2 regions of the Streptomyces sp. NPDC005017 genome follow, and region 1 is predicted to be linked to the other one. Evidence: riboswitches for the same ligand, from Rfam matches in the RefSeq annotation. Region 1 holds a riboswitch; the other holds the start of a gene.

Region 1 (15,865 bases):
GGTCGAGGCCGGCGGAGAAGGACTTGCCCTCACCGCGCAGCACGACCACCCGGACGGAGCCCGGCAGTGACCGCCCGACCTGGGCGAGCGTCCGCCACATGGCGGGGCTCTGCGCGTTGCGCTTGGCCGGGTTGGTCAGGGTCACCGTGGCGATCGCCTCGTCGACGGTGAGCCGTACGCCGTCCTTGTCGAGAACCGGGTCGAGCGAAGCCATGGGGCGCCTCCGATGGGTGCGGTCAGCGGAGGATGCCGTAGAACGGCATCCATAAGTGACTGCACAGTAACCACCCGGTCGACCGTCTGACCGACCGGGTGGCCACCATCACGCCTTCGGCGCCACCCGACTGGTCAGGCCGTAGCGGCCTTCTTGCCCCGGGTCGCCCCGCCACGCCCACGGAGCGTGACGCCCGACTCACTGAGCATGCGGTGCACGAAGCCATACGAGCGGCCGGTCTCCTCGGCCAACGCCCGGATGCTCGCACCGGCGTCGTACTTCTTCTTCAGGTCTGCCGCGAGCTTGTCGCGCGCGGCGCCGGTCACCCGGCTGCCCTTCTTCAGAGTCTCGGCCACCCGTGCCTCCTCATGGGAAGTGCGCTCTGGTCCCCTCATGATCACCCCTCCCGGGCTCCATGGCCACCCATTCGGCAAGGTCCGTACGGAAGGGATGTGACGACAGGAGTCCGTCCCCACATACGGAATCCAAGGTTCCGCGAGTCGGCGGACTTACCGCCGAACGGGTTCCTCCGCGAAGTACCAGGTCAAAGACGCGAGCGGCCGAGCCCCTGATGACCAAGGACTCGGCCGGAAAATCGTTGTAGGACACACCTCGGTACGAGGAGATCTCACACAGATGGTGGATCACCGATGGGCCGAATGATCCATACCCAGCGGATCACCCGTTCGATCAAGCGAGGGCGACGAGGTCCGCGTAGTCGGAACCCCACAGATCCTCCACGCCGTCCGGCAGCAGGATGATCCGCTCCGGCTGGAGCGCCTCGACGGCTCCCTCGTCGTGGGTGACCAGGACGACGGCGCCCTTGTAGGTGCGCAGCGCGCCGAGGATCTCCTCGCGGCTGGCCGGGTCGAGGTTGTTGGTGGGCTCGTCCAGCAGCAGGACGTTCGCCGAGGAGACGACCAGGGTGGCCAGGGCCAGCCGGGTCTTCTCGCCGCCGGAGAGCACACCGGCCGGCTTGTCGACGTCGTCGCCGGAGAACAGGAAGGAGCCCAGCACCTTGCGGACCTCGACCAGGTCCATGTCGGGGGCCGCGGAGCGCATGTTCTCCAGCACCGTGCGCTCCGGGTCGAGGGTCTCGTGCTCCTGGGCGTAGTAGCCCAGCTTGAGACCGTGGCCGGGGACGACCTGGCCGGTGTCGGGCTGCTCGACCCCGCCGAGCAGCCGCAGCAGGGTCGTCTTGCCGGCGCCGTTCAGGCCCAGGATGACCACGCGGGAACCCTTGTCGATGGCCAGGTCGACATCGGTGAAGATCTCCAGCGAGCCGTACGACTTCGACAGGCCCTCGGCGGTCAGCGGGGTCCTGCCGCAGGCCGCGGGCTCCGGGAAGCGGAGCTTGGCGACCTTGTCGGACATCCGGACCTCTTCGAGACCGGAGAGCAGCTTCTCGGCGCGGCGGGCCATGTTCTGCGCGGCGACCGTCTTGGTGGCCTTGGCGCGCATCTTGTCGGCCTGGGCGTTGAGGGCGGCGGCCTTCTTCTCCGCGTTCTGCCGCTCGCGCCTGCGGCGCTTCTCGTCGGCCTCGCGCTGCTGCTGGTACAGCTTCCAGCCCATGTTGTAGACGTCGATCTGGGCGCGGTTGGCGTCCAGGTAGAACACCTTGTTGACGACCGTCTCCACCAGGTCGACGTCGTGGGAGATCACGATGAAGCCGCCGCGGTAGGTCTTGAGGTAGTCCCGCAGCCAGACGATCGAGTCGGCGTCGAGGTGGTTCGTGGGCTCGTCGAGCAGCAGGGTGTCCGCGTCGGAGAACAGGATGCGGGCCAGCTCGATACGGCGGCGCTGACCGCCCGAGAGCGTGTGCAGGGGCTGGCCGAGCACGCGGTCGGGCAGGTTGAGCGCGGCGGCGATGGTGGCGGCCTCGGCCTCGGCGGAGTACCCGCCCTTGGTGAGGAACTCCGTCTCCTGGCGCTCGTACTGCTTGAGCGCCTTCTCGCGGGTGGCGCCCTGGCCGCTGGCGATGCGCTGCTCGTTCTCGCGCATCTTGCGGATCAGGACGTCGAGGCCGCGCGCGGACAGGACACGGTCGCGGGCCAGTACGTCGAGGTCGCCGGTGCGGGGGTCCTGCGGCAGATAGCCGACCTCGCCGGAGCGGGTGATGACGCCGCCGGCGGGCTGGCCCTCGCCCGCGAGGCACTTGGTGAGGGTGGTCTTGCCTGCGCCGTTGCGGCCGACCAGACCGATGCGGTCGCCCTTGGCGACACGGAAGGTGGCGTTCTCGATGAGGACGCGCGCACCGGCGCGCAGCTCGATACCGGAGGCGGAGATCACGGACAGACTCCAGGGCGGAAGGTTGGCGGGACAGACGGACGAGGACGTTCCCGCTGTCTAATGCGCGAGGAGAATGGCCATGGGATTCAGTCTAACGGGCTCATGCAACCGGATTTCCCTCCGTCGCCGGTGACGATGGCCTCATGGACGCCGGGGGAGGGCGGGGCCGCCGGGCCGGTCGCCCCGGACCCGGGGCGTCGGCGGCGAGGGGGCGGGCGCGCAGGCGGCTTCCGGCCAGACGCCGGCCGCGGGACGCCGGGCACGGGGGCGTTGTCAGTGGTGGCTGCCAGACTGGCGGCAGGTGATTCTTCCGGTTCGGTCCCAAGGATTCGTTTCCGACGTTCGTCTCCGACGAGAGGTGATCGGCATGGCAGGCACGGGCGGCGGCGCTCCGAGCATCTATCCGACGGTGCTGTACGCGGACGCCAGGGCGGCGATCCGGCAGCTCACCGAGGGCCTGGGCTTCTCGGAGCTGTCGGTGTACGAGAGCGAGGACGGCTCGGTGCTGCACGCCGAGCTGCTCCAGGGCAACGGCGCGGTGATGGTCGGCTCCAAGGGCACCGGCGGCGTCTTCGACACGGCGATGAGGGACGCCGGCGCCGCCGGGGTGTACGTCGTGGTGGACGACGTCGACGCGCACCACCGGCGGGCCGTGGACCACGGCGTGGAGATCCTGATGCCCCCGACGGACCAGGACTACGGCTCGCGGGACTACATGGCCCGGGACGCCGAGGGCAACATCTGGAGCTTCGGCACGTACACGCCCGCGATAGCCGGCTGAGCCGCCTCAGCTTCCCCCGGTGTGCACCTGGAAGGCCGCGCGGCGCACGGCCTTGGCCAGGGCCGGGTCGGGGTGGGCCGCGGCGAGCGCGACCAGGACCTGCACGGTCCGGGGGTGGCCGACCGCGCGCACCTCGTCGAGCAGGGCGGGGACCGTCGCCTGCACGGCGGACTCCAGGTGCCGCACCAGCATCGGGGCCTCGCCGTGGTCGGCGACGGCAGCGGCGGTGTCGACCCAGAGCCAGGTGGCCTCCTCGCGGGTGAGGATCTCGTAGGCGTCCTCGGGGTCGGTGCCGTCGTGCTCGGCCAGCCAGAGCAGGGCGTACGGCCGCAGGGTCGGCTCGTCGAGCACCGCGCGCACCTCGGGCTCGGCGGGCGCGCCGACCAGGCGCAGCGCGTCGAAGGCCAGGCCGCGCAGCAGGGCGTCCTCACCGCGGGCGGCGCCGATCAGCTCGGTGACGGCGCTGCCGACGGGCCGGGCGGCGAGCCAGGCGCGGTACTCGGCGCGGGCGGCGTTGGGCCGCAGCTGGGCGCAGCCGCGCAGCATGTCCTCGGCGGAGGCCTCGATGTTGCCCGCGGGGCTCTGCGCGGCCACACAGATCTGCTCCAGCTTGACCCAGACCGCCCAGCTGCCGAGCGGGGTGAGGGTGGCCTGTCCGGCACCGCAGGTGAGGGCGCCGACCGAGGCGAGGGCGTGCAGGGCCCAGTCCAGGAGGGGGGCGAGCGGCGTGTCCGCGCCCCGGGGCGGCCCGTCGGGTTCGACGGGCTCGGGCCGGGGGCCGTAGGGGATCTCGCAGCGCTCGGTGCGCAGTTCGGTGACCCTCGCCTCCAGCAGGTCCAGGAGCTGTGCGACGGGGACGAATCCGGCGGACAGCTGGAGGAAGGAGAGCACCTGGGGCATGGCCGAGACGACCTCGGCGACGGCGGCGGGCTCGCCCGCGGCGGGTTCCGGGTGGGCGAGCGACCAGGCGTCGAAGAGGGCGACCCAGCCGCGCAGGACGGCGCTGTCGTCGCGGTTCCAGGCGCGCAGCCGCCAGCCGGGGCGGGCACTGTCGCCGTGCACCTCGATCAGGCCGGCGAGCCGGGCGGTGTCCCAGTCGGCGCGGACCTGAGCGGGGGTCAGTCCGAGTTCGGCCGCGGCCTGTTCGGCGGTCGCGTCGGACAGGGTGGCCCTGCCGTCGGCGGCGCGGGCCCGGCCGGGGCGCAGCGCGGCGTCGGCCCAGCGGGCCACGCGGGCCGCGTCGGCCAGCTGGGTGCGCGCCATTTTGGCCAGCTCCGACGGGGCCGGGGTGCCCTCGGGGGGGCGCGGAGCGGGGCGGCGCGGGCGTCGCTGGTCCGTCGCTCGTGGGACGGCGTCCAGGGGGCGTGGGCGGACGAGTCGAAGCCTGGAGTCGCGCGGGATACGGGACGTCACGGGTGCAGTCTTCCGGTTGACGGTCCGAAAACCCAAACGGAATGTCACGGCGGGCGACGGGACTGGCCAACGCACCGGGTTCCGGGCGCGTCGGGGAGGTGGGAACAGGCCAGTGGTACGGGGTGGAACGGAACGGCCGCGACCGGTGGCGCGCATCACATCAGCGGGGTCAGGAAGCGGCGCATGGCCTCCTGGTAGGCGGCCGGGTCGGGGTTCCACATGGCGCTGTGCGGGGCGTCGGGGACGGTGGTCAGGGAGACCAGGCCCGGATGGCTGTCGGCGAGGCGCCGGGACAGCTGCCAGGGGGCCACGGTGTCGCCGGGGCCGTGGAGGATCAGGGCGGGCACGGCGAGACCGTCGGCCTCGGCGGCACCGCGGCCGGGCTCGCCGTGCAGGCCGGTGCGGCCCTGGGCGGCGCGGACGGCCAGCGGCAGTACGGGCGCGGGGACATGGCGGGCCGCGGCGAGCGCGCGCAGGGTGGTCTGCCAGTCGAGCACCGGGGAGTCCAGCACGAGTCCGGTGACCTTGTCGCGGACCGCGGAGCGCACGGCCGTGTGCAGGCACATGGCGGCGCCGGTGGACCAGCCGTACAGGACGACGCGCTGGGCGCCGTAGCGCACGGCGTAGCGGATGGCCGCGTCCACGTCGCGCCACTCGGTCTCGCCGAGGTGGTTCAGGCCGTCCGGGGAGCGGGGGGCGCCGAGGTCGCCGCGGTAGGCGAGGGCGAGCACGGAGAAGCGGAGGCGGTGCAGGAAGTCGAGGACGTTCAGCGAGAGTTCGCGGGTGGTGCCCAGGCCGTGCACGGCGATGACCCAGGTGTCGCGGGCACCGGGCACGAACCAGGCGGGCAGCGAGCCCAGTTCGCCGGGGACGTCGATGTCGGCGTGCTCCAGGCCGAGGGCGCTGCGGGGGTCGCCGATGTGCACGTTCGGGGTGAGCCACACGTGGTCGCCGGTTTCGAGGGTGCCGTGCGTGACGCGTTCGAGGCGGCGGACCACGGTGTCGGCGGTGTGCTCGGCCGCCTCCATGACCGGGCCGACGACCGCGTGACTGCCGTCCCCGGACAGGCCGTAGGTGCCGGGGCGCAGCGAGGCGAGGTCCCGGGTGAGGGTGATGCGGCCGGCGGCCGTGCCGTGCACGGTGAGCCGGGGCTCGGTGGGCAGCGGCCTGCCGGGCGGCGCCTTGAGCGCGGCGTCGCTGGCGAGGCGTCCGGCGGCGACTCCGGCCGCGCCGGCTGCCAGGGCAACGGTGACGGCAGCGGCCGTCGCTTTGACAGTGCGCACGGGTTCAGTGTCGTGGCGCGGGGACCGGGTGGCCAGTGGACGGGGGCGTTCGAGGGCGCGCGAAGGGGGAGAGACCGCGGCCCGGGGCCCGGTGGCCGGTGAACGGGAGCGTTCGAGGGGCGCGCGAAGGCGGAGAGACCACGGCGTGGAAGCCGGGCGGCCGGTGAACGGGAGCGTTCGAGGGGCGCGCGAAGGCGGAGAGACCACGGCGCCGAGGCCGGGCGGCCAGGGAACGGGGGCGTTCGAGGGGCGCGCGGGGGCCGGGCGGCCGGGGTGAGGGAGGCGTTCGAGGGGCGCGCGGAGGCGGGGAGGGTTCGCCGTGCAACCGGCCGGGGCGTTCACGGCCCGGTGCCGGCGGCGGTCCCGGGGACCCCGTTTCCGTATACGAACCCCGTCTCACGGCTCCCGCTGGCCGTAGCCCTTCAGCCGCTCCCCCACCTCGGCCACCTGTTCCTCCGTGAGCAGGGCCGGGGTCAGGCCCGGGACCGAGGAGGCGGTGAGCCAGAGGCGGCACATCCATTCGAGCTGGGCGGTGCGGTCGTAGGCCTGGTCGAGGGTGGCGCCGTAGGCCATCGTGCCGTGGTTGCCCAGAAGGCAGGCCGTACGGCCGGAGAGGGCGTGGAGCATGTTCTCGGCCAGTTCGGCGGTGCCGTAGGCCGCGTACGGGGCGACCCGGACGGGACCGCCGAGGGCGGCGGACATGTAGTGGATCAGGGGCAGCTCGGGGACGAGGGTGGAGACGGCCGTGGCGTGCACGGCGTGGGTGTGGACGACCGCGCGGGCGTCCGTGGTGCGGTAGACCGCGAGGTGCATCGGCAGCTCGCTGGTGGGGACCAGTTCCCCCAGCACCTGCCCGCCCTCCAGGTCCACCCCCGTCACGTCGTCCGGGGTGAGCCGGTCGTACGGCACGCCCGACGGCGTGACCAGCACGGTGGCGCCGACGCGCACGGAGACGTTGCCGGAGGTGCCGACGACGAGGCCGTCGGTGACGGTGCGGCGGGCCGTCGTCACGAGGCCGGTCCAGGCCTCGGCCTCCTCGGGGAGCACCGGCCTCCCGCGGGGCCCCGCCCCGGCCGGTTCCGCTCCCCCGGAGCCCTGTGTGTCCCGCTGGTCCCGACGCTGCTCAGCCATGCCGTGATCCTGCCAGGCGGACCCGGCCGACGGGGGTGTCCCGCGGCGGGTGACCAGGATCTCTTCGAGGGGTCCGGGAGCCGCCCGCGACGGGCCGCGCGGGGCGCCCGAGGCCGGAGTTCCCGGGGGCGCCGCCCGGCACCGCCCGATACAGGAATCCTCGCTCTCACCTGCGGACACCCCAATGCCCTGTCCAGTTCACCTGCCGTTCACCTGGGTTACGTACGTTCGACTGGCCAATGACCTTCGAACGATTGCCTGGGTAAATGGAAAACCTCTCACTGATCCTCGCGATTGTGGTGGTAACCGCACTTGCGTTCGATTTCACGAACGGTTTTCATGACACCGCCAACGCGATGGCCACCACCATCTCGACCGGTGCGCTCAAGCCCAAGGTCGCGGTGGCCATGTCCGCCGTCCTCAACCTTGTGGGTGCTTTTCTCTCCGTGGAGGTCGCCAACACGATCTCCAAGGGTCTGGTCGACGAATCAGGCATCCGTCCCGAGGTCATCTTCGCCGCCCTGGTCGGCGCGATCCTCTGGAACCTGCTGACCTGGCTCGTCGGCCTGCCGTCGTCCTCGTCGCACGCCCTGATGGGCGGCCTGGTCGGTGCGACCATCGCCTCGGCGGGCATGGGTGCCGTGCACGGTGACGTGCTGGTCACCAAGGTGCTCATCCCGGCGATCGCGGCCCCGCTGGTCGCGGGCCTGGCGGCGATGTTCGCCACGCGGCTCACCTACGTGATGGGCAGGAAGGCCGACGGCAAGGCCTCGGCGAAGGGCTACCGCGCGGGGCAGATCGCCTCCGCCGGCCTGGTCTCGCTGGCCCACGGCACCAACGACGCGCAGAAGACGATGGGCATCATCACCCTCGCCCTGGTCGCCGGCGGCTCCCTCGCCCCCGACTCCGACCCGCCCATGTGGGTCATCCTCTCGGCGGGTGTGGCCATCGCCCTCGGCACCTACCTCGGCGGCTGGCGCATCATCCGCACCATGGGCAAGGGCCTGACCGACCTCCAGCCGCAGCAGGGCTTCGCCGCCCAGACCAGCGCCGCGACGGTCATCCTGGCCTCCTCCCACCTGGGCTTCTCGCTCTCCACCACGCACTCGGTCTCCGGTTCCGTGATGGGCGCCGGCCTCGGCCGCAAGGGCGGTGTGGTCCGCTGGTCCACCGCGACCCGCATGTTCGTCGCCTGGGGCCTGACCCTGCCGGCCGCCGCCCTGGTCGCCGCGCTCGCCGAGTGGGTCACCGGCTTCGGCTCCTGGGGCACCGCGGTCGTGGCCCTCTTCCTGGTCGGCTCCAGCGCCGCCATCTGGAAGGTGTCCCGCCGCGAGGTCGTCGACCACACCAACGTGAACGACACCGAGGAGCCGGCCGGCGTGGTCACCACCGCGATCGCCATGGTCACCCCGCCGCCGGCGGGCACCGCCACCGCGCCGGTCGCCGTCCCCGCCCCGGCGGGTGCCGCCGAACCGGCCGCCTCGCAGGCCACGGCCTGAGCCCCGACCACCCCGGTACGAAGGAATCAGCAGCATGAAGATCGACTGGGCGGCCCTCGGCTCCGTGTTCGGCGTCAGCCTCGTGGTCACCGTGGCCCTCGTGGGCCTGTTCACCCTCGGTGTCGTCGGCCTCTCCCGCCAGGAACGGGCGCAGGAGCAGGGCGGCACCGCCGCGCTGGCCGTGACCGGTGCCTACGCCTGCTTCGCCGCCTGCGCGGCGGCCGTCGGCTACGGCATCTACCTGATCATGGCCTGACGCCCGGAACCTGACGCCGGGCCTCGTGAGGGGGCTGTCACGGACGAGAAGTCCGTGACAGCCCCCTCACGCATGCGCCGCCCCTCGAAGCCCGCCACCGGCCCGCGGCTCACCCCGTACGACCGGCCGCCGTACGACCGGCCACCGCACGACAGCCGGGTCGCCTCCCGGCACACCACGGGAGGTCGTGACGGAACGTCACAAAGGCCGGTCGCGGAAGGCCGCCCGGACAGCGGGCATTTCCGCGCGAGCCGGTCCCCGGGCGCGCCACGCCACGGCGGCGGTGTGGGCCTCGGCACACTCCAGCCGCGCAGGTCAACGGTGAGTTGACGGGTGTTCGAGGGCCGTGGTGGACTGCCCGAGCCATGTACGGCGGCAGAAGAGGAAGCCGGTGCGAATCCGGCGCGGTCCCGCCACTGTCACCGGGGTAGTCATCCCCGGGAGCCAGGAACTCTCACCGCCGGTCTCGTCGAACCAGGGCGTGGACACCCTGAGTGAGGACATATCGCCATGCGCGGCTGCCGTTCGCGGTCCATCACCCCTGCCCCGCCCGCCCCCGCGGCCGGCTGAGCCCGATGCGTGCCGATCGCGTTCACGCGTACGGCGCCGCCGCCGGCCTCCTCGGTGACCTCCTGCTCGGCGACCCCCGCCGCGGGCACCCGGTCGCCGCGTTCGGCCGTGCCGCCGGTGCCGTGGAACGGCTGCTGTGGCGCGACCACCGCGGCTGGGGTGCCCTGCACACCGCCGTGTGCGTCGGCGGCACGGTCGCCCTGGGCGCCGCCGCCACCCGTGCCGCACGCCCCTCCCCCACCGCCTCCTTCGCGCTGACCGCAGCCGCCACCTGGGCCGTCGTCGGCGGCACCTCGCTCGCCCGGGAGGCACGGGCCGTCGGCCGGTCCCTGGAACAGGGCGACCTGGCGGCCGCGCGCGCCCGGCTGCCCCATCTGTGCGGCCGCGACCCGCAGGCACTGGACGCCGACCAGATCGCCCGCGCGGTCGTGGAGTCGGTCGCCGAGAACACCTCCGACGCGGTCGTGGGCGCGCTGGTGTGGGGCACCCTCGGCGGAGTACCGGGACTGCTCGGCTTCCGCGCGGTCAACACCCTCGACGCGATGGTCGGCCACCGGTCGGCGCGCCATCTGCGCTACGGCTGGGCCTCCGCCCGGCTGGACGACCTCGCGGGCTGGCCCGGCGCACGGCTCACCGCCGTACTCGCCGCCGCCGCGGGACCCGACCCGCGCGGTGCCGTACGCGCCTGGCGGGCCGACGCGGCGAAGCACCCGAGCCCCAACGCCGGTCCCGTGGAGGCGTCCTTCGCGGGCGCCCTCGGCGTACGGCTCGGCGGAACCCTGTCCTACGGCGGCCGGGTCGAGCACCGGCCCGTGCTCAACGGGGCGACGGGACGGGACGTCGCCGCGACCGACATCGACCGGGCGGTACGGCTCTCCCGCCGGGTCGGCTGGCTCGCGCTCGGCGTGGGAGTCGCCGCGCGCCTGGTTGTGAAGGGGCGGAAGAGATGAGCGGGGGTCTCCTCGTCGCGGGCACCACCTCCGACGCGGGCAAGAGCGTCGTCACCGCCGGTATCTGCCGGTGGCTGGTGCGCCAGGGCGTGAAGGTGGCGCCGTTCAAGGCGCAGAACATGTCCCTCAACTCGTTCGTGACACGCGAGGGCGCCGAGATCGGCCGGGCGCAGGCCATGCAGGCGCAGGCCTGCCGGGTCGAGCCGACCGTGCAGATGAACCCGGTGCTGCTCAAGCCCGGCGGCGACCGCAGCAGCCAGGTCGTGCTGATGGGCAAGCCGGTCGGCGAACTCAGCGCCCGCGGCTACCACGGCGGCCGGCAGGAGCAGTTGCTCGGCACGGTCCTGGACTGTCTGGCCGAGTTGCGGGGCACGTATGACGCGGTGATCTGTGAGGGGGCGGGCAGTCCGGCCGAGATCAACCTGCGCCGGACCGACATCGTGAACATGGGGATCGCACGCAACGCGCGCCTCCCCGTCCTCGTCGTCGGCGACATCGACCGCGGCGGCGTCTTCGCCTCCTTCTTCGGGACGGTGGCGCTGCTCTCGCCCGAGGACCAGGCACTGGTCGCCGGGTTCCTCGTCAACAAGTTCCGCGGGGACGTCTCCCTGCTGGAGCCCGGCCTCGACATGCTGCACGGCCTCACCGGGCGGCGGACGTACGGCGTACTGCCGTTCCGGCACGGGCTCGGCATCGACGAGGAGGACGGCCTGCGGGTCTCCCTGCGCGGTGCCGTCCGGGAGTCGCGGGTGGCCGCGCCCGTCGGCGAGGACGTGCTGCGGGTCGCCGTGTGCGCGATCCCGCTGATGTCCAACTTCACGGACGTGGACGCGCTCGCCGCCGAACCCGGCGTCGTGGTGCGGTTCGTGGACCGGCCCGAGGAACTGGCCGACGCCGACCTGGTCGTCGTCCCCGGCACCCGGGGCACGGTCAAGGCACTGCGCTGGCTGCGCGAACGGGGGCTCGCGGACGCCCTGGTGAGAAGGGCCTCGGAGGGCCGGCCCGTCCTCGGCGTCTGCGGCGGCTTCCAGATCCTCGGCGAGCACATCGAGGACGACGTCGAGAGCCGCGAGGGGCACGTCGAGGGCCTCGGCGTCCTGCCCGTGCGGGTGCGGTTCGCCCGCGAGAAGACCCTCACCCGGCCGGTGGGGGAAGCCCTCGGCGAGCCGGTCGAGGGCTACGAGATCCATCACGGGGTGGCCGAGGTCCACGGCGGCGCAACGTTCATCTCCGATGACGAAGGACACAGCCTCGACGGCTGCCGGGTGGGCCCGGTCTGGGGCACGCACTGGCACGGCTCCCTGGAGTCGGACGGCTTCCGGCGCGCCTTCCTGCGCGAGGTCGCCGCCGCCGCGGGCCGCCGCTTCGTCCCCGCACCCGACACATCCTTCGCCGCGCTGCGCGAGGAGCAGCTCGACCGGCTCGGCGACCTCATCGAACAGCACGCGGACACGGACGCGCTGTGGCGGCTCATCGAGTCCGGCGCGCCGCAAGGACTGCCTTTCATCCCACCGGGAGCGCCCGCATGAGCACAGTGTTGTTGTTGTCGACCGCCGACACGGATCTGCTGGCGGCCCGCGCCTCGGGCGCGCCCTACCGGATCGGCAACCCGACCCGCGTCGACGTCTCCGAGGAGCTGCCCGGCCTGATCGAGGGCGCGCGGATCGCCGTCGTACGGCTGCTCGGCGGCAAGCGGGCCTGGGAGGACGGGCTCGCCGCGCTGAAGGCCTCCGGCATCCCCACCGTGCTCCTCGGCGGCGAGACCGTGCCGGACGCGGAGCTGATGGCCGAGTCGAGCGTCCCGGCCGGTGTGGTCGCCGAGGCCCTCAAGTACCTCGTCGAGGGCGGCCCCGGGAACCTGACCGAGCTGGCCCGCTTCCTCTCCGACACCGTGCTGCTGACCGGTGAAGGGTTCGCCGCGCCGCGGAAGATGCCCGAGTACGGCGTCCACGGCGAGCGTGCCCGCACCGAGGGCCGCCCGACGGTCGGCGTGCTCTTCTACCGCGCCCACGAACTGAGCGGCAACACCGCCTTCGTGGACACCCTGTGCGACGCGATCGAGGCGCGGGGCGCCAACGCCCTTCCCGTGTACTGCGGTTCGCTGCGCGGGGCGGACCCGGAGCTGTACGAGATCCTCGCGCGGGCCGACGCCCTCGTCGCCACCGTCCTCGCCGCGGGCGGCACGCACGCCTCGCAGGCCTCCGCAGGCGGCGACGAGGAGGCCTGGGACATCGGCGCCCTCGCCGACCTCGACGTGCCCGTGCTGCAAGGGCTCTGTCTGACCTCCTCGCACGCCGCGTGGGACGAGTCGGACGCCGCGCTGTCCCCGATGGACGCGGCGATGCAGGTGGCCATCCCGGAGTTCGACGGGCGGCTGATCACCGTCCCGTTCTCCTTCAAGGAACAGGGCCCCGACGAGGTCCCGGTGTACGTCGCCGACCCCGAGCGGGCCGCACGGGTGGCCGGGATCGCCGTACGACACGCGGAGTTGAAGCACAAGCCGAACGCCGAGAAACGCCTCGCGCTGGTCTTCACCGCGTACCCGACGAAGCACTCGCGCGTCGGCAACGCCGTCGGTCTGGACACGCCCGCGTCGGCGGTACGGGTGCTGGACGCGCTGCGCGACGCCGGATACGTCGTCGAGGGACACCCCGACCAGGGCGACGAACTGATCCACCGGCTCATCGACGCCGGTGGCCACGACGTCGAATGGCTCACCGAGGAACAGCTCGCCACCGCGCCCGCGCGGGTGCCTCTGGCGGACTACCGGGCCTGGTTCGAGAAGCTGGACCCGTCGCTGCGGGACGCCATGCTGGAGGCGTGGGGCGAGCCGCCGGGCTCGTTGTACGTCGACGGCGACGACATCGTCCTCGCCTCCCTGCGGTTCGGGAACGTCGTCGTGATGATCCAGCCGCCGCGCGGCTTCGGCGAGAACCCGATCGCGATCTACCACGACCCCGACATGCCGCCCTCCCACCACTACATGGCGGCCTACCGCTGGCTGGACAACAGCTTCGGCGCGGACGCGATCGTGCACATGGGCAAGCACGGCACGATGGAGTGGCTGCCCGGCAAGGGCCTCGGTCTGAGCGGCGGCTGCGCCCCGGACGCCGTGCTCGGCGACCTGCCGCTGATCTACCCCTTCATCGTCAACGACCCCGGCGAGGGCACCCAGGCCAAGCGGCGCGGGCACGCCACCGTCGTCGACCACCTCGTGCCGCCGATGGCACGCGCCGACACCTACGGCGACCTCGCCAAGCTGGAGCAGCTCCTCGACGAGTACGCCCTGGTCAGCGATCTCGACCCGACGAAGGCCCCGGCCGTGCGGGCGCAGATCTGGACGCTGGTGAAGGCCGCCGAGCTGCACCACGACCTGCACGTCGACGAGCAGCCGGACGAGGACGACTTCGACGAGTTCGTCATGCACATCGACGGCTACCTCTGCGAGATCAAGGACGTCCAGATCCGTGACGGTCTGCACATCCTGGGCGGCGGTCCGGTCGGCGAGGCACGGGTGAACCTCGTGCTCGCCGTGCTGCGCGCCTCGCAGGTGTGGGGCGGCAGGGCGAACGCGCTGCCGGGTCTGCGGGCCTCGCTGGCCGCCCACTTCGGGCTGGTCGAGAAGGATCTGCTGGCCGAGCCGGGCGCCCCGGTGAAGGTGCCGGTGGAGCTGACGGACCTGGTCCAGGGCCCCGCGCGGACCGCGTCCGACGCGATCGACCTGCTGGAGCAGCTGTGCCGGCGGATCGCCGAGGGCATGGAGGCACGGGACTGGGCGGTCGAGGCCGGCCCGGAGCTGGTGCGCGAGGTCCTCGGCACCGGACTCCCCGACGCCGTCGCGGTGCTGGAGTTCGCGAGCACCGAGGTCGTGCCGCGCCTCGCCCGCACGACGGACGAGATCGGCCACATCCTGAAGGCCCTGGACGGCGGTTACGTCCCGGCGGGCCCGTCCGGCTCCCCCACGCGCGGTCTGGTCAACGTCCTGCCGACCGGCCGCAACTTCTACTCCGTCGACCCCAAGGCGATCCCCTCACGGCTGAGCTGGGAGGTCGGGCAGTCGCTGGCGGACTCTCTGGTGCAGCGGTACCTGGCCGACAACGGGGAGTACCCGAAGTCCGTCGGCCTGACGGTCTGGGGCACCTCCGCGATGCGCACCCAGGGCGACGACATCGCCGAGATCCTGGCGCTGCTGGGCTGCCGCCCGGTCTGGGACGACGCGTCGAGGCGGGTCACGGGCTTCGAGATCGTCCCGCTCGCCGAGCTGGGCCGGCCCCGCATCGACGTCACCGTCCGTATCTCCGGCTTCTTCCGGGACGCGTTCCCGCACGTGGTCGGGCTGCTCGACGACGCGGTACGGGCGGTGGCCGAGCTGGACGAACCGGCCGACGCGAACTTCGTGAAGGCCCACGCCGACGAGGACACGGCCGAGCACGGCGACCACCGCCGCGCCACCGCCCGGATCTTCGGCTCCAAGCCGGGCGCCTACGGCGCGGGTCTGCTGCCGCTGATCGACGCCCGCAACTGGCGCTCCGACGCGGACCTCGCCGAGGTGTACGCGGTGTGGGGCGGCTACGCCTACGGCCGCGGGCTGAACGGGCGGGCGGCACGCGGCGACATGGAGACGGCGTTCCGCCGGATCGCGGTGGCGGCGAAGAACGTCGACACGCGCGAGCACGATATTCACGACGCGGACGATTACTTCCAGTACCACGGCGGCATGGTCGCGATGGTGCGGCATCTGACGGGGGCGAACCCCGAGGCGTACGTCGGTGACTCCGCCACCCCGGACCAGGTGAAGACCCGCACGCTGGGCGAGGAGACACACCGCGTCTTCCGGGCCCGGGTGGTCAACCCGCGCTGGATGGCGGCCATGCGCCGCCACGGCTACAAGGGCGCCTTCGAGATGGCCGCGACGGTCGACTACCTCTTCGGGTACGACGCGACAGCGGGCGTGGTCGACGACTGGATGTACGAGAAGCTCTCCGCCGAGTACGTCTTCGACCCGGAGAACCGGGACTTCATGAAGCAGTCCAACCCGTGGGCCCTGCGCGGCATCACCGAACGGCTCCTGGAGGCCGCCGAGCGCGGTCTGTGGGCGGAGCCGGAAGCGGACACCCTGGAGCGGCTGCGGGCCACGTACCTGGAGCTGGAAGGCGACCTGGAGGGCGACCAGTGACCACTCCCTTTCCGTTCACGGCCGTCGTCGGCCAGGACGATCTGCGCCTCGCGCTGCTGCTGAACGCCGTGTCGCCCGCGGTCGGCGGGGTGCTGGTGCGCGGCGAGAAGGGTACGGCCAAGAGCACGGCCGTGCGGGCGCTTTCGGCGCTGCTGCCCGAGGTGCCGGTCGTCGCCGGGTGCCGCTTCTCGTGCGATCCGGCGAAGCCCGACCCCGGCTGCCCGGACGGGCCGCACGAGGCGGGCAACGGCACCGGGCGGCCCGCGCGCATGGTCGAACTGCCCGTCGGCGCCTCCGAGGACC
Region 2 (15,865 bases), on a different contig from region 1:
AGGCCGCCAGGCCGACAGACCAGCAGGTCGACATGCCGACGAGCCGACGGACCGGCGGACCGACATGCCGACGGACGCGAAGCCTGGAAGCGCTCCCCGCCGACCCGGAACCCCCGAGCACCCCGAACACCCCCGACCGCACAAAGCACGGAACCCCGAGCCCCCGACCACCGGGCCACACCCCCTCCGCCAAACGGTGGAGTCCCAAATGCGATGCCCGGAATATCCCAATTCCGTCCGTATGATCGTCGTGCATTCTCGAGAGCTGATCTCTTCCCGGCGACACGTGCGTCAACGGCAGACAAGGGGAGAGAGGTGCGTGGCTTTCCAGACCCCCTTCCCTGGAGAAACACATGCGCGTTGTAGTGACCGGCGGCAGCGGCTTTCTCGGCTCGCATCTCTGCGATGCCCTGCTGAGACGCGGGGATCAAGTGGTCTGCCTGGACAACTTGTCGACAGGCGACCCCAGGAACGTCGAACATCTGCTGCACGACCCCGCATTTGAGTTCATGCACGTCGATGTCAGCGTCACCGCCGAGGTCCCCGGCCGGGTCGACGCCGTCGCCCACCTGGCGAGTCCCGCCTCGCCGCCCGACTACCTGCGACAGCCGCTGGAGACCCTCGCCGTCGGCAGCAGGGGCACCGAGAACGCCCTGCGCCTCGCGCGGGAGAAGCGGGCCCGCTTCGTACTCGCGTCGACCAGCGAGGTCTACGGCGACCCCCTGATCCACCCCCAGGCCGAGTCGTACTGGGGCAACGTCAATCCGGTCGGACCGCGCAGCGTCTACGACGAATCGAAGCGATTCGCCGAGGCCGTCTCCGTGGCCTATCACCGCACCCACGGCGTCGATGCCGGAATCGCCCGCATCTTCAACACCTACGGCCCGCGGATGCGCCCGCACGACGGACGGGTGGTCTCCAGCTTCATCACCCAGGCCCTCATGGGCGAGCCGCTGACCATTTACGGCGACGGAAAGCAGACCCGTAGCTTCTGCTATGTCGACGACCTCGTCCGAGGCCTTCTCGCACTGCTCGACTCGGGAGAACTCGGCCCCTTCAATCTGGGAAACCCGGTGGAACAGACCGTCACGGAGCTGGCCGAGAAGGTGCTCGAGCTCACCGGCTCACCGTCCCCGGTCGAGTACCACCCGCTGCCCGTCGACGATCCCTGCCGCCGCCGTCCGGTGATCACCCGGGCACGGGAAGTGCTCGGCTGGACGCCCGAGGTCGGTGTCGAGGACGGGCTGCGCCGGACGGTCGAGTGGTTCGCCTCCCGTCCCACCGAGCTCTCCGCCGCGGCCGCCGCGATCCGCGGCGGCCAGGACGAGAGCACCCCACTGCCCGCCGGATACCTCGCCGCCGTGCCCACGCTCCGCCCGGGCGACCCGGCCGCCGCGCTTCCCGAGCGCCGCACCGAGGCCGCTCCGGAACCCGTCTCGGACGCCCCGGCCCCCGCCACCGCCCCCTTCTGAGGACGCCCGGTCCCCTCCGCGACGCCCCGCGCCGCTCCGAGCCCCTCTTCCCGCCTCTCCTCCCCCTTCACTCCCGGCCGGGCAGGGCACGGCACCCCGTGGCCCGCTCCGCCGGCTGCTCCCCGACCGGGCGGCCGTGAGGACGTCGCGCCGCCACCCCGCACACTTCGGAGCGCGCCCACATGTCTTCGACGGACCCCGGCCTCGTGGACGAGGCCCCAGCCACCGGTCTGCTCGTTCCGGGCAGACCCAGATCCGGGGACCCGCTCCAGGACCAGATCCGCGAGCTGTCCCTGGGCGCCGTCGCCGGGATCTCCGCCGACGGCCCGGTGTTCTCCCGGCCACCCCGTGAACTCCCCACCCGGCCGGGCAGTTTCGTCCGTCAGTTCCGCAGGGCGGACCGGGCGAAGGTCGCCCTCCTCACCCTCGGCTGGCTGGCCGGACTGGTCGCGTTCTGGGTCTGGTGGCTGCGGCCCGAGCACCGGGCCGGCTGGTTCGGCCTGAGCATCAACAGCGCGCTGCTGCTGTACCTCGTGCTGCTGCCCCTGTACTTCTTCCTCACGGTCGTCCGGCTGCGCCGCTTCGACCCGCGGATCGCGGTGCCCCGGCTGCGCACCGGGTTCGTCGTCACCCGCGCGCCCTCGGAACCGTGGGAGATCGCCCGCACGACGCTGGAGGCGATGCTCCGCCAGGACTTCCCCCACAGCTACGACGTGTGGCTGTGCGACGAGGACCCCACCGACGAGATCCTCGACTGGTGCGCCGCCCAGGGTGTGGGGGTCTCGTGCCGCCGGGACCGGCCCGACTACCACCGCGCGACCTGGCCCCGCCGCACCCGCTGCAAAGAGGGCAACCTCGCCTTCTTCTACGACCACTGGGGCTACGAACGCTACGACGTCGTGGCCCAGTTGGACTGCGACCACGTGCCGGCTCCCACGTATCTCCGCGAGATGGTGCGGCCGTTCGCCGACCCGGCCATCGGATACGTGGCGGCGCCCAGCGTGTGCGACTCCAACGCCGGGGTCTCCTGGTCGGTCCGGGGCCGGCTGCACCGGGAGGCCGTCTTCCACGGAGCGGTGCAACTGGGTCACAGCGCCGGTCTGGCCCCCATGTGCATCGGCTCCCACTACACGGTGCGCACCGAGGCGCTGCGGGACATCGGCGGTGTCGGGCCCGAGCTCGCCGAGGACTTCTCGACCACGTTCCTGATGAACTCGGCGGGCTGGCACGGGGCGTTCGCGATCGACGCCGAGGCGCACGGCGAGGGCCCCATCACGTTCGGGGCCATGGTCACCCAGGAGTTCCAGTGGTCCCGCAGCCTCGCGGTGATGCTCCTCGGCCTGCTGCCCCGCCACCTCGGCCGTATGCGGGGCGCGCTGCGCGTGAGGTTCGCGTTCGCGCTGCTGTACTACCCGCTCCTCGCCCTGACCACGGTGGCCGGCATCGCCCTGCCCCCCGTCGCGGCGGTCACCGGGCTGCCGTGGATGAACGTGAACTACCTGTCCTTCCTGGCGCACTACTGGGTGTTGTCCGTGTGCATGATGCTGCTCATCGTGCTGGTGCGCAGACGCGGCCTGCTCCGGCCGGCCAAGGCTCCCGTGGTGAGCTGGGAGAGCGTGCTGTTCAGCCTCTCGCGCTGGCCGTTCGTCGCCTGGGGTGTGGCCGCGGCGGTGTGGCAGCGGCTCCGGCCCAGGCCGGTGGTCTTCAAGGTGACGCCCAAGTCGGCGGACGGGCTGGAGCGGCTGCCGCTGAGGCTCGTCGCGCCCTTTCTGATCATCACCACCACGTTGTCGGCCTGTGCCGTGATCGGTGAGCTGACCGGCCCCGCGGCGGGCTACGTGTTCCTGTGCATCCTGGGCTCCTTCACATACGCCCTGGTCTCCCTCGCCGTCACCGTGCTCCACGTCGGCGGGATGGCCCGCGGCGCGGGCGTCTCGCGGTTCCGGGCCCTGCGGACGGCCCGGCTGCCCATGTTCCTGGGACTGCTCGCCCTGCTGCCGCTCGCGCTGGCCGTGGGGCTGTTCCCCGTCTACGCGGCCGGCCTCTTCGCCTGGTGACCCCGGCCCGGGCCGTCCCCCACCCCTCAGACCTCCCGCGAAGGGATCCTGCATGTCCCCCATGACAGTCCTGGTCACCGGCGGCGCCGGTTTCATCGGCAGCCACACCTGCGTGGAACTCCTGGCGCACGGACACGAGGTCGTCGTCGTGGACGACCACTCCAACAGCGCGCCCGAGGCGCTGGAACGGGTCGCGAAGATCGCCGGCCGCCCCGTCACCACCTACCGGGCCGACCTGCGGGACCGGAGCGCGCTGGACGCCGTCTTCGCGGCCCACGCCGTCGACGCGGTGATCCACTTCGCGGCGAAGAAGGCGGTGGGCGAGTCCGTCGAGATCCCGGTCACCTACTACGACATCAACGTGGGCGGGACGACCGCCCTGCTGTCGGCCATGCAGGCGCACGGTGTGCACCGGCTGGTGTTCTCCTCGTCGTGCTCGATCTACGGCGACGCGACCAAGGTGCCGCTGACGGAGGCGGATCCGGCCGCGCCGACGAACCCGTACGCCTCCACGAAGTGGATCTGCGAGCAGTTGCTGGCCGACATGTGCCGCCGTCTGCCCGAGCTGAGCGTGCTGGCGCTGCGGTACTTCAACCCGGTCGGCGCCCACCCCTGCGGGCTGCTCGGCGAGGACCCCCGGGGCATCCCGAACAACATCATGCCGTACCTGGCCCAGGTCGCCGTCGGCCGCCGTGAGCGGCTCAGCGTCTTCGGCGACGACTACCCGACCCCGGACGGGACCGGTGTCCGTGACTACATCCACGTGATGGACGTGGCCGAGGGTCACCGCTGCGCGCTGGAGCACCTCGACGACGAGAAGGGGATGCGGGTCTTCAACCTCGGCACGGGTGTGGGGTCGTCGGTTCTCGACCTCGTCAACGCCTTCGCGCGTGCCTGCGGACGCCCCGTCCCCTACGAGGTGACCGGACGGCGGGCGGGCGACGTCGCCGAGCTCGTCGCCGATCCCCGCGCGGTGGCCGCGGCCTGGGGCTGGACCGCGAAGCGTGATCTCGGCGTCATGTGCCGGGACGCCTGGCGCTTCCAGGAACTCAACCCCGCCGGCTACGCGGCCGGCTGACAGCTACCCACGACAGGAGCACTCTCATGCGCATGACCGTCATCGGGACGGGATACCTCGGTGCCGTGCACGCCGCGTGCATGGCGGACATCGGGCACGAGGTCCTCGGCGTCGACGTCGACGTCGAGAAGATCAGAGCCCTCACCGAGGGCAGACCACCCTTCTTCGAGCCCGGACTCGACGAGGTGCTGACGCGCGCTCTGGCCTCGAAACGGCTGCGGTTCACCACCTCGCTCGAGGAGGCGGCGCGCTTCGGCGAGGTGCACTTCGTCTGCGTCGGCACACCTCAGCGCGCCGATTCGGGTGCCGCCGACATGCGTCACGTCGACAGCGTCGTCGACGGTCTCGCCGCCCGTCTGGAGGACTCCTGCCTGATCGTGGGCAAGTCCACGGTGCCGGTGGGAACGACGGCCCGTCTCACGGCCCGGCTCGCGACGGCCCGGGACGTCGAGCTCGCCTGGAACCCGGAGTTCCTGCGTGAGGGCTTCGCGGTGGAGGACACCCTGCGGCCCGACCGGATCGTCGTCGGCGTCACCTCGGCGCGCGCCGATCGCACCCTGCGCGAGGTGTACGCCCCGATGCTGGCGGCGCGGATCCCGTATCTGAGCACCGACCCGGCCACCGCGGAGCTGGTGAAGGTCTCGGCCAACTCCTTTCTCGCCACCAAGATCTCGTTCATCAACGCGATGGCGGAGATCTGCGACGCGGCCGGCGCCGACGTGGTCACCCTCGCCGACGCGCTCGGCCACGACTCCCGTATCGGGCGCCGCTTCCTGCGGGCGGGCCTCGGCTTCGGGGGCGGCTGCCTGCCCAAGGACATCCGGGCGTTCGCCGCGCGGGCCGAGGAGCTGGGCGTCGGGGACGCGCTGAGTTTCCTCGGCGGTGTCGACGCCGTCAACCTCCGCCAGCGCCGGCGTACGGTCGACGTCGCCCGCGAGCTGGCGGGCGGGTGCCTCACCGGGCGGCGGATCGCGGTCCTCGGCGCCACCTTCAAGCCGAACAGCGACGACGTACGGGACTCGCCCGCCCTCGCGGTGGCCGCCGCCGTCCACGGTGAGGGGGCCGAGGTCCGGGTCCATGACCCGGAGGGCATCCACAACGCCCGGCTGGCCCACCCCGAGCTGCGCTACGAGAGCGAGCCGGCGGTGGCCTGCGCGGGCGCGGACGTCGTGCTGCATCTGACGGAGTGGGACAGCTACCGGGAGCTCGACCCGGACAAGATGGCCCGGGTGGTGCGCAGTCCACGGCTGCTCGACGCCCGCAACAACCTCGACGCCGCCCTGTGGCGGTCGGCCGGCTGGACCGTCCGCGCGCTCGGCCGCTCGGCGCCGGCTCTGGCTGCCGCGGCACTGTAGCGGCGTCGCAGCACGCGCCCCGCGGCCGGACCGGCCGCGGGGCGCGGTGGATCAGGCCTCGGGCCGCGGCCGCGGGGTGGGTGACCCGTCGGACGGACGCGGCGGAGCTGCGGCGCCCACCAGCGTTGTGGTGCTCAGCCGTTCGCCGAAGTAGTCGACGGGGCCGGGGTCGACGCCGACGGAACGCAGCGGCATCGCGCCCGCCAGCAGGCCGCCGCAGGTGGCGACGAGGTTGCCGGCCCCCGCCCGGTCGGTCACCGGTGCGGCGGCGTCGACGAGGCAGGGGTCCTCGGTCGAACCGGTGGGAACGGTGCGGTGCTCCTCCTGGCCGGACGAGTCGCGCCAGTCGTCCAGCCCGGCGAAGACGTCGTCGCCCCAGACCAGCTTCCACGGGCCCGTGCTGTAGTAGTCGTTGCCCTGGATCCGGACCCGGTCCTGACCGAAGAGGGTGTCGGAGTCCAGGACGGGCGCGCCGTCCGTGACGAGGATGTTGTTGCGGATGGTGACGTTCCTGATGCCCGCGCGCAGCCGCAGCGCCGGTGCCCGCTCGCCCCCTTCGGGGGACCGCTGGAGCACGGTGTTGTTGTAGATGTCCAGGTCGCGCAGGCGGGTTCCGTAGGCCACGATGCCGCCGTAGACGGGCAGTTTGCGGGCGTCGTCCCAGCTGTAGTTGAACCGGACCGTGTTGTCCTTGTGCATGTTGGTCGGTTCGCCCGAGTAGACCAGGAAGCCGGGGCCGTCGTTGCCGTAGGCCAGGTTGTACTGGAGCACTGAGTGGGACACGTTGTTGTCCAGCCCGAAGCCGCCGCCGTCGACCTGCGATCCGGTGCGGTTGCGGTACGCCATGTTGTTCTGGATGACCACACGCGTCGAGTCGTACGTCCAGATGCCCTCGGGGCCCTCGTCGGCCCGGGCTGAGGACTTCGCGCCGTTGTCGTAGGCCGCGGACCGCTGGACGACGGCCTGCCGGATGCTGCCCAGGACCATGCCGCTGCCGGTGTTGCGGTCGTGCTCCTTCGGGTCGCCGGAGTTCGCGTACGCCCGGACCCTCGTGATCGTGACCTTCTGGTGCGCGTAGTCGGGGTCGTCCGCCTCGAAGCGCGGCCCCACGGTGACCAGTCCGGCGTTCTGGTTGTGGTGTGTCGCGGAGTCGGTGACGGCGACGTCGCGGAATCCCAGGGACCCCGCGGCGGCGGCGATGCTGATGCCGTTGCGGAACCGGGAGACGTCGACGCCGGAGATCCTCACGTGCGCCAGCCGCCTGCGCTCGTCGAGGTCGTTGAAGAACCTGATGCCGTCCTCGTGGCGGCGGGAGGCGGAGTCGCCGGTGATCGCCAGGTTCCGGATCTCCACTCCGCTGGTGTTGTGCACCGCGATGCCCGCCGTCCCGCGCGTGGCGATCGTGGCCTTCCCGGCCCCGTAGGAGTCGATCACGACGGGCTCGCGGACGCTGCCGGCCTCCTCCGGTCCGATGGTCAGCTCTCCGACCAGGCGCCGGCCGCCCTGGAGCCGCAGCCGGTCGCCCGGCTCGAACGACACCTCGTCCGCCCTCTTCAGGGTGCGCCAGGCGGACTTGGGGGACAGGCCGTCGTTGTCGTCGTCGCCGTCCGGGCTGACGTAGAACGTCAGGGAGTCCTCCGTCACGGGCCGAGGTGGTGTGTAGGGCTTCAGCGCGCTGCACCCGCAGAGCAGTGCGGCCGCGGTCAGGGTCGCTCCGGCGGCGCGCGCGAAGCCGGCCGGGCGGCCGGACGCACGCCTCGATGTGACGGCCCGGGGTCCTTGCAGCGTCATCACAACATCCCTATCTGCCGTACTTCACTACTTTTGCAGCAAGATGCCAGAAACAGACGCATACGCTGACGGGGCGCGCGGGCACCCCCGTCCCCGCCGGCGGATCGGATGGCATGACTATCTGACGGATCATCAGTTCTGGCTATAGTGGACGAGGGCCCCTCTGACGGATCTCCGGGGAGAAGGAGCGGTGTTCGGTGCGTGCGCTCGGCGTGCGGTGCGGAGGGTCACGTGGCGGAGCCACCTGTCCCTTCGCGCCGTGCGCCGCGGGTGCGTGCCGGGCGTCGCGACGCCGCGGAGATCCGCCAGAAGGGCCCTAGGCCCACGGGGAGGCCTCTGTGCGGTGTCCCGGACGTCCGGTCGAGCGGGGGAGAGCCGATGGCGGGAGTGGTCGATCACGGCGGTGGCGTACGGGGCGTCGAGGTGCCGATCCCCGACAACCCGCTGGGGCACACGCTGGTGTACGTCGTCGACACCGACCGCGGCCCGGTCCTGGTCGACACCGGCTGGGACGACCCCGCCTCCTGGGAGGCGCTCGGCGAGGGGCTCGCCGCCTGCGGGACGTCCGCCGAGGAGGTGCACGGCGTCGTCGTCACGCACCACCACCCCGACCACCACGGCCTGTCCGGCAAGGTGCGGGAGGCGTCCGGCGCCTGGATCGCGATGCACGCGGCCGACGCGGCGGTCGTACGCCGCACGCGCGAGAGCAGCCCCGGGCACTGGTACGCCTACATGGCCGCCAAACTGGCCGCGGCGGGCGCCCCGGAGGCCCACGTGGCGCCCCTGCGCAAGGCGCGCGGCCCGCTCCCCGGCCTCGCACCGGCCCTGCCCGACCGCGAGATCGTCCCCGGCGACCTCCTCCCCCTGCCCGGCCGCCGCCTGCGCGCGATCTGGACCCCGGGCCACACCCCCGGCCATGTCTGCCTGCACCTGGAGGAGCGCCACCCGGCCGGCCGGCCCGGCCACGGCCGCCTGTTCAGCGGCGACCATCTGCTGCCCGGGATCTCCCCGCACATCGGCCTCTACGAGGACCCCGACGACACCACCGTCACCGACCCGCTCGGCGACTACCTCGACTCCCTGGAACGGCTCACCCGACTCGCCCCCGCCGAGGTGCTCCCCGCCCACCAGCACCCGTTCACCGACGCCTCCGGCCGGGTCCGGGAACTCCTCGCCCATCACGAGGCCCGGCTGAGCGGCCTGCTCGCCCTGCTCACCGAGCCCCTCACGCCCTGGCAGCTCGCCGAGCGCATGGACTGGAACCGGCCCTGGTCCGAGATCCCCTACGGCTCCCGCACCATCGCCGTATCGGAGGCCGAGGCCCACCTGCGGCGACTGGTGAAACAGGGTCGGGCGGAGGCCGTGCCGGGCAGCACCCCCGTGGCCTACGTGGCGGTGTGACAGGCGCCCCACGGCCACCCGCCCACGGGCCGGTAAAGTGACGGCGTCGTCATCACACCCGTACGGGGGGAAGCCGGTGCAATTCCGGCGCTGACCCGCAACCGTGAGCAGGAAACCCTGCGAGCCGGACTGCCCCGCAACGGAATCGTGACCGGCTCACGCGCGTCGGCAGCCGCCGCCGCACGGCACCGTCGAGGTATACGGGGCCGAGCCGCCCGGGGTCGTCCCGTGCTGCCCGGCTCCCCTAGGGGAGAGGCACCCTCCGATCATGATCGTCCGCCGCAGCGCAGCGGCCCTGGCCGCCGCCGTCGCCGTACTCGGTGCCGCCGTGCCCGCCGTCGCCGCCCCCTCGCCGTCACCGTCGGCGCAGCTCCCCGACGGCCTGTACGGCACCGGCGACCCGACCTACGACGGTGTCTGGCGGCAGTCGCTGACCCTCCTCGCACAGACCGAGCAGAACGTGGTCCCCGCCCCGAAGGCGGTCGACTGGCTGGCCGGACAGGCCTGCGCGAACGGCGCGTTCGCCTCCTACCGCCCCGACCCGGCGAAGGCCTGCGACGCCAGGACGATGCTGGACACCAACGCCACGGCCGCCGCCGTCCAGGCCCTCACCGCCACCGGCGGCGAGGAGAAGGTCGCGGGCAAGGCCGTCGCCTGGCTGAAGTCGGTCCAGAACAAGGACGGCGGCTGGGGCTACAACCCCGGCGGCGCCAGCGACGCCAACTCCACCTCCGTCGTGATCGGCGCCCTGGTCGCCGCGGGCGAGCGGCCCGACAAGGTCGTGAAGGCCGGCAAGTCCCCCTACGACGCCCTGCTCACGCTCGCCCTGCCCTGCGCGGGCGAGGACGCGGGCGCCTTCGCCTACCAGCCCGACAAGAGCGGCAAGCTGTTCGCCAACGCCGACGCGACCGCCGCCGCCGTCCTGGGCTCCCTCGGCGAGGCCCTGGCCGGGACGAACGCCACCGCCGACAAGGCCGCGCCCTCCTGCGCGAAGCCCGGCGACCGCGAGCGGGCCGCCGCCAACGGAGCCTCCTACCTCGCCGGTGCCCTGGCCGAGGACAAGCACCTGATGTCCTCGATGCCCGGCGCCGAGGACCAGCCCGACTTCGGCAACACCGCCGACGCGGTGATCGCCCTGGCCGCCGCCGGCTTCGGCGAGCAGGCCGCGGCCTCCGCGCGCTGGCTGGAGTCCAACGCCCTGACCTGGGCCGCGCAGAGCGGCCCCGCCGCCTACGCGCAGCTCGTCCTCGCCGCCCAGGCCGGCGGCATCGACCCGCGCGCCTTCGGCGGCGAGGACCTGGTCGCCCTGCTGAACGCGACCGGCCCGGCCCCGACGGAGGCGAGCCCGTCCCAGAGCGCCGGGACGAAGGACAAGGAGCACGAGAAGGACGAGGACGACGAGGGCGTCAGCGTCTGGTGGATCGTCGGCGTCGGCCTGGTCGGCGGCATCGGCATCGGCTTCCTGATCAGCGCCCGCCGGAAGCCCCGGCCGTGACCCTGCGGTCCCTCCAGCCGTCCGGGAAGGCCCGGTTCGTCCCGGCCATCCTGGCCGCGCTGCTGCTCACCCTCACCGTCGCGGCCCAGTCCGCCCACGCCACCGGCTACCGCTACTGGTCCTTCTGGGACCGCGACGGCGCCCGCTGGGTCTACGCCACCCAGGGCCCGGCCACGGCCCGCCCCTCGGACGGCGACCTCCAGGGCTTCCGGTTCGCGGTCAGCGAGGACTCCCAGGACGCCGACCAGCCGCGCGGCGAGGCCGACTTCGCCACGGTCTGCGCGGACACCCCGGCGCGGGAGGGCAGGAAGCGCGTCGCGCTGGTCCTCGACTTCGGCACCCCCGGGGACGCCCCGTCCGGCGAACGGCCGCCGCCCGCCCGCACGGTGTGCGCGAGCGTCGAGCCGGACGCGACGACCGCCGAGGCCCTCGCCTCCGTCGCCAAGCCCCTGCGCTACGACACCAACGCCCTGCTCTGCGCCATCAGCGGATACCCGCGCCAGGGCTGCGGCGAGCAGGTGTCGGGCGGGGACGGACCCGCCGCCGAGGCGAAGGACGGGAACGGGACCACCGCCGGCGGGACCGAGGACGACGGCCCGTCCCTCGGGCTCGTCGCCGGTGTCGGCGTGGTCGTCCTGCTCGGCGCCGCCGGACTCTGGCAGGCACGCCGCCGTGCCTGACCGGACGGCCACCGCGCTCCACCCCGGTGCGTGGTGGCTGTGGGCCTTGGGACTGGGCACCGCGGCCACCCGCACCACCAACCCCCTGCTGCTCGCACTGCTCGTCGCCGTCTCCGGCTATGTCGTCGCGGCCCGCCGCCCCGACGCCCCCTGGGCCCGTTCCTACGGCGCCTTCGCCAAGCTCGCGCTCGCCGTGATCGGCGTCCGGCTGCTGTTCGCGGTGTTCCTCGGCTCGCCGATCCCGGGCACGACGGTCCTGCTCCGACTCCCCGAAGTGCCGCTGCCCGACTGGGCGCAGGGCATCCGTCTGGGCGGCAGGGTGACCGCCGAGGGCCTGGTCTGGGCGCTCTACGACGCCCTGCGGCTGGCGGCGCTGCTGATCTGCGTCGGCGCCGCGAACGCCCTCGCCAACCCGTCCCGGCTGCTGAAGTCCCTGCCGGGCGCGCTGTACGAGACCGGTGTCGCCGTCGTCGTGGCGCTCACCTTCGCCCCGAACCTGATCGCCGACGTGCAGCGCCTGCGGGCCGCGCGCCGGCTGCGCGGCCGTCCGGACCGCGGCGTCCGCGGACTGCTGCATGTCGGACTGCCGGTGCTGGAGGGCGCGTTGGAGCGTTCCGTCGCCCTCGCCGCCGCGATGGACTCGCGCGGATACGGCCGTACGGTCCAGGTCCCCGCCGCGGTCCGCCGTACGACGACGGCGCTGACGATCGCCGGACTGCTGGGCGTGTGCGCGGGTATGTACGGCCTGCTCACGGCGGCGGGCGGCAGCTACGGTGCGGCCGTGCTGGTCGCCGGGCTCGGTGCCGCGGTCGCCGGACTCCGGCTGGGCGGCCGCCGCACGCCGCGCACCCGCTACCGCCCCGACCGCTGGGACGCGCGGGCCTGGCTGGTCGCGGGCTCGGGCGCGGCGGTGGCGGCGCTGATGTCCGTCGCGGCGGTCCGCCTGCCCGGCACCCTGAAGCCCGGAGTGATCCCGCTGGTCGCCCCCGAACTGCCCCTCTGGCCCGCGGCGGCCTGTCTGCTGGGCCTGCTCCCGGCGTTCGTCACGCCTCCCCCGAACCCGCCGCGGTCCCCGCAGCCACCGAAGTCCCCCGAGGAGCCGTCGTGATCCGCTTCGAGGACGTCTCCGTCACCTACGAGGGCGCTGCCGAACCCTCGGTGCGGGGCGTCGACTTCGAGGTCCCGGAGGGCGAACTCGTCCTGCTGGTGGGCCCGTCGGGCGTCGGCAAGTCCACGCTCCTCGGCGCGGTCGGCGGCCTGGTCCCGCACTTCACCGGCGGCACCCTGCGCGGCCGGGTCACGGTGGCGGGCCGCGACACCCGTACGCACAGGCCGCGCGACCTCGCGGACGTGGTCGGTACGGTCGGCCAGGACCCGCTGTCCCACTTCGTGACGGACACGGTGGAGGAGGAACTCGCCTACGGCGTGGAGTCGTTGGGCCTGGCCCCGGACGTGATGCGCCGCCGGGTGGAGGAGACGCTGGACCTGCTGGGCCTGGCCCCGCTGCGGGACCGTCCGCTGGCCACCCTGTCCGGCGGGCAGCAGCAGCGGGTCGCCATCGGGTCGGTGCTCACGGCGCACCCGGACGTCCTCGTCCTCGACGAGCCGACCTCGGCGCTGGACCCGGCGGCGGCGGAGGAGGTCCTCGCGGTCCTCCAGCGCCTGGTGCACGACCTGGGCACGACGGTCCTGGTGGCCGAGCACCGCCTGGAACGGGTCGTCCACTACGCCGACCGCGTCCTGCTGCTCCCTTCCCCCGGTGCCCCGCCGGTCCTCGGCACCCCGGCGGAGGTCATGGCCGTCTCCCCCGTCTTCCCGCCGGTCGTGGGCCTCGGCCGTGCGGCGGGCTGGTCGCCGTTGCCGCTGACGGTCCGCGACGCCCGGCGCAGGGCGGGCGACCTGCGCGAACGACTGCGCGACCAGGACCCGTACGCGGTCGTGGATCATCCGGCGGAGCCGCGGGAGTTCCGGGTACCCCGGCCCGAAGCGGCGCTCCCCGCCCCGGCGATACCGGCCCCCGGCCGCCTCCGCCGCCTCTTCGCCGGGCGCCGGAACGCCACCACCACGGCCACCGCGGCCGCCACGCGGACCCCCGACGCCGGCCCCGCCTCCCCGGGCGGACCCGTCGCCGAGGCCCGCTCCCTGGCCGTGCGCCGCGGCCGCGTCCCCGCCCTGCGCGAGGTCGACCTCACCGTCACCCCGGGCGAGACCATCGCCCTGATGGGCCGCAACGGCGCCGGGAAGTCGACGCTGCTCTCCGCGCTGGTCGGCCTGGTCGAGCCCGAGTCGGGCACGGTCCGCACCGGCGGGGCCGTCCCGCACCGCACACCGCCGCGCGAGCTGGTCCGCCGGGTCGGCCTGGTCCCCCAGGAACCGCGCGACCTCCTCTACGCCGACACGGTCGCGGGCGAGTGCGCGCAGGCGGACCGGGACGCCGGGGCCGAGCCGGGCACCTGCCGCGCGCTGGTGTCGGAGCTGCTGCCGGGTGTCGCGGACGAGACCCACCCCCGCGACCTCTCGGAGGGCCAGCGGCTCTCCCTGGCGCTGGCGGTGATCCTCACGGCCCGCCCGCCCCTGCTCCTGCTGGACGAGCCGACCCGGGGCCTGGACTACGCGGCCAAGGCCCGCCTGGTCACGCTGCTGCGCGGCCTGGCGGCCGAGGGCCACGCGATCGTGCTGGCCACGCACGATGTGGAACTGGCGGCCGAGCTGGCCCACCGGGTCGTCATGCTGGCCGACGGAGAGGTGATCGCGGACGGCCCGGCCCAGGACGTGGTGACCTCCTCCCCTTCCTACGCGCCCCAGGTGGCGAAGATCCTCGCCCCGCAGAAGTGGCTGACCGTGGCCCAGGTAAGAAGGGCCCTCGGATGATCCCCGCCCCGAAGACCCGGACGACCCGGACGACGCCGAAGACGCCGAAGCCCCTCAGGACCGGGAAGACCGGGGCGAGGCCGGCCCCGGACGCCTCCCGCCAGGCCCGCGCGGTCCGCCTCGGCCCCCGGTCGAAGGCGTCCCTCGCCCTGGTGAGCGCCGTCGGTGTGGCCTCGCTGACCTGGTCCTTCTTCGCCCCTCCCGAGGCCTCGGCGGTGGCCCACGCCCAGGACGCGCCCTGGCTGTTCGCGGGTGTGCTCGCGCTGCTGGTGCCGGTGGTCGCGGCGACGATCGCGGAGTCGGGCCTCGGCCCCAAGGCCGTGGCGATGCTCGGCATGCTGGCGGCCGCGGGCGCCGCCCTGCGCCCGATCGGCGCGGGCACGGCGGGCATCGAGCCGATGTTCTTCCTGATGCTGCTCAGCGGCAGGGTCCTCGGTCCGGGCTTCGGCTTCGTCCTGGGCTGCGTGACGATGTTCGCCTCGGGCCTGCTGACGGGCGGGGTGGGCCCCTGGCTGCCGTACCAGATGCTCATCGCGGGCTGGTTCACGATGGGCGCGGGCCTGCTGCCGGGCGTGGACCGGCTGCGCGGCCGGGCCGAGATCCTGATGCTGACGGTGTACGGCTTCGTGGCCTCCTTCGGCTACGGCACGCTCATGAACATGCAGGGCTGGACCTTCATGAGCCCCGAGACGACGACCATCGCCATGGACCCCGGCGCGGGCCCGGCCTCGAACCTCGTCCGTTTCCTCGCCTACTGCGCGGCCACCTCGCTCGGCTGGGACCTGGGCCGCGCCCTGTGCACGATCGTCCTCACCGTCACCCTCGGCCCCACCCTCCTCAAGGCCCTCCGCCGAGCCACCCGCAGGGCCGCTTTCGAGGCCCGGGTCACGTTCCGCGGCCCCGGTGGGTGAAGGGCCGCGCACCAGGGGTCACGGCGCTGGTGAAGCACCCCACATGACCCAAGTCACCAACGAAGCCCCGTAGTAGACAAACTAGGACATCATGAGCATGCCATAACCTGCTCTGACCTGGACTTTGAGAGGCAGGTCACAGGGGGGACCCACCTCGCAGATGCGACCACAACTAGTAAAAGCGGTCATTGCGGACGCCCCTCGAGCCTGTTTCTCTGGATGACGTCGCACGGCGCCGACAAGCCCACGGGCCTCGGCGCCGACGCATGTCCCGGACGTACACGGGAGTGCCGCGACGGACATGCCCCCGAGGAAAAGGTTCTGTTTTGTCTCTCGCTCACATCCGCCGCGCCCTGTCCCCGAAGAAGGCCCTCGCGACCGCCGCCATCGTCGGCACCGCCGCCGGCCTCGCGCTGACCGCGACCCCCGCCCAGGCCGCCACCACGGTCTCCGCGAACGAGGCCCAGGCCATCGCGAAGAAGATGATCCCGAACGCCACGCAGTACAACGCGTTCGCGAAGATCGTCGAGCACGAGAGCGGCTGGGACGTGGACGCCACCAACCCCTCCTCCGGCGCCTACGGCCTGGTCCAGGCCCTGCCCGGCTCCAAGATGGCCGCGGCCGGCTCCGACTGGAAGACCAACGCCGCCACCCAGATCGAGTGGGGTCTGGACTACATGAACTCCCGCTACGGCTCCCCCGTCGGCGCCTGGAACTTCTGGCAGGCCAACGGCTGGTACTGAGCCGACGATGC

What was found. Region 1 has a riboswitch for cobalamin ahead of ACFYR0_RS31065 (cobalamin biosynthesis protein). Riboswitches for the same ligand answer to the same signal wherever they lie in the genome.
Positions count from the first base shown of each region.
Region 2: it holds a riboswitch for cobalamin, as region 1 does, so the genes downstream of both, ACFYR0_RS19060 (prenyltransferase/squalene oxidase repeat-containing protein) here and ACFYR0_RS31065 (cobalamin biosynthesis protein) in region 1, are expected to answer to the same signal.

Region 1 is NZ_JBIALD010000027.1:43,662-59,526, reverse strand. It holds gene ACFYR0_RS31110 (enoyl-CoA hydratase/isomerase family protein) at 1-214, opposite strand, end outside; gene ACFYR0_RS31105 (helix-turn-helix domain-containing protein) at 349-570, opposite strand; gene abc-f (ribosomal protection-like ABC-F family protein) at 905-2,503, opposite strand; gene ACFYR0_RS31095 (VOC family protein) at 2,871-3,284, shown strand; gene ACFYR0_RS31090 (hypothetical protein) at 3,291-4,697, opposite strand; gene ACFYR0_RS31085 (alpha/beta hydrolase family protein) at 4,853-5,980, opposite strand; gene ACFYR0_RS31080 (class II aldolase/adducin family protein) at 6,377-7,111, opposite strand; gene ACFYR0_RS31075 (anion permease) at 7,378-8,610, shown strand; gene ACFYR0_RS31070 (hypothetical protein) at 8,645-8,866, shown strand; cobalamin riboswitch at 9,199-9,341, shown strand; gene ACFYR0_RS31065 (cobalamin biosynthesis protein) at 9,442-10,386, shown strand; gene ACFYR0_RS31060 (cobyric acid synthase) at 10,383-11,915, shown strand; gene cobN (cobaltochelatase subunit CobN) at 11,912-15,562, shown strand; gene ACFYR0_RS31050 (putative cobaltochelatase) at 15,559-15,865, shown strand, end outside.
Region 2 is NZ_JBIALD010000011.1:202,422-218,286, forward strand. It holds gene ACFYR0_RS19030 (UDP-glucuronic acid decarboxylase family protein) at 354-1,472, shown strand; gene ACFYR0_RS19035 (glycosyltransferase family 2 protein) at 1,655-3,529, shown strand; gene galE (UDP-glucose 4-epimerase GalE) at 3,582-4,607, shown strand; gene ACFYR0_RS19045 (UDP-glucose dehydrogenase family protein) at 4,634-5,962, shown strand; gene ACFYR0_RS19050 (right-handed parallel beta-helix repeat-containing protein) at 6,014-7,753, opposite strand; gene ACFYR0_RS19055 (MBL fold metallo-hydrolase) at 8,132-9,154, shown strand; cobalamin riboswitch at 9,181-9,311, shown strand; gene ACFYR0_RS19060 (prenyltransferase/squalene oxidase repeat-containing protein) at 9,423-10,649, shown strand; gene ACFYR0_RS19065 (SCO2322 family protein) at 10,646-11,329, shown strand; gene ACFYR0_RS19070 (CbiQ family ECF transporter T component) at 11,322-12,437, shown strand; gene ACFYR0_RS19075 (ABC transporter ATP-binding protein) at 12,434-14,200, shown strand; gene ACFYR0_RS19080 (ECF transporter S component) at 14,197-15,111, shown strand; gene ACFYR0_RS19085 (transglycosylase SLT domain-containing protein) at 15,438-15,854, shown strand.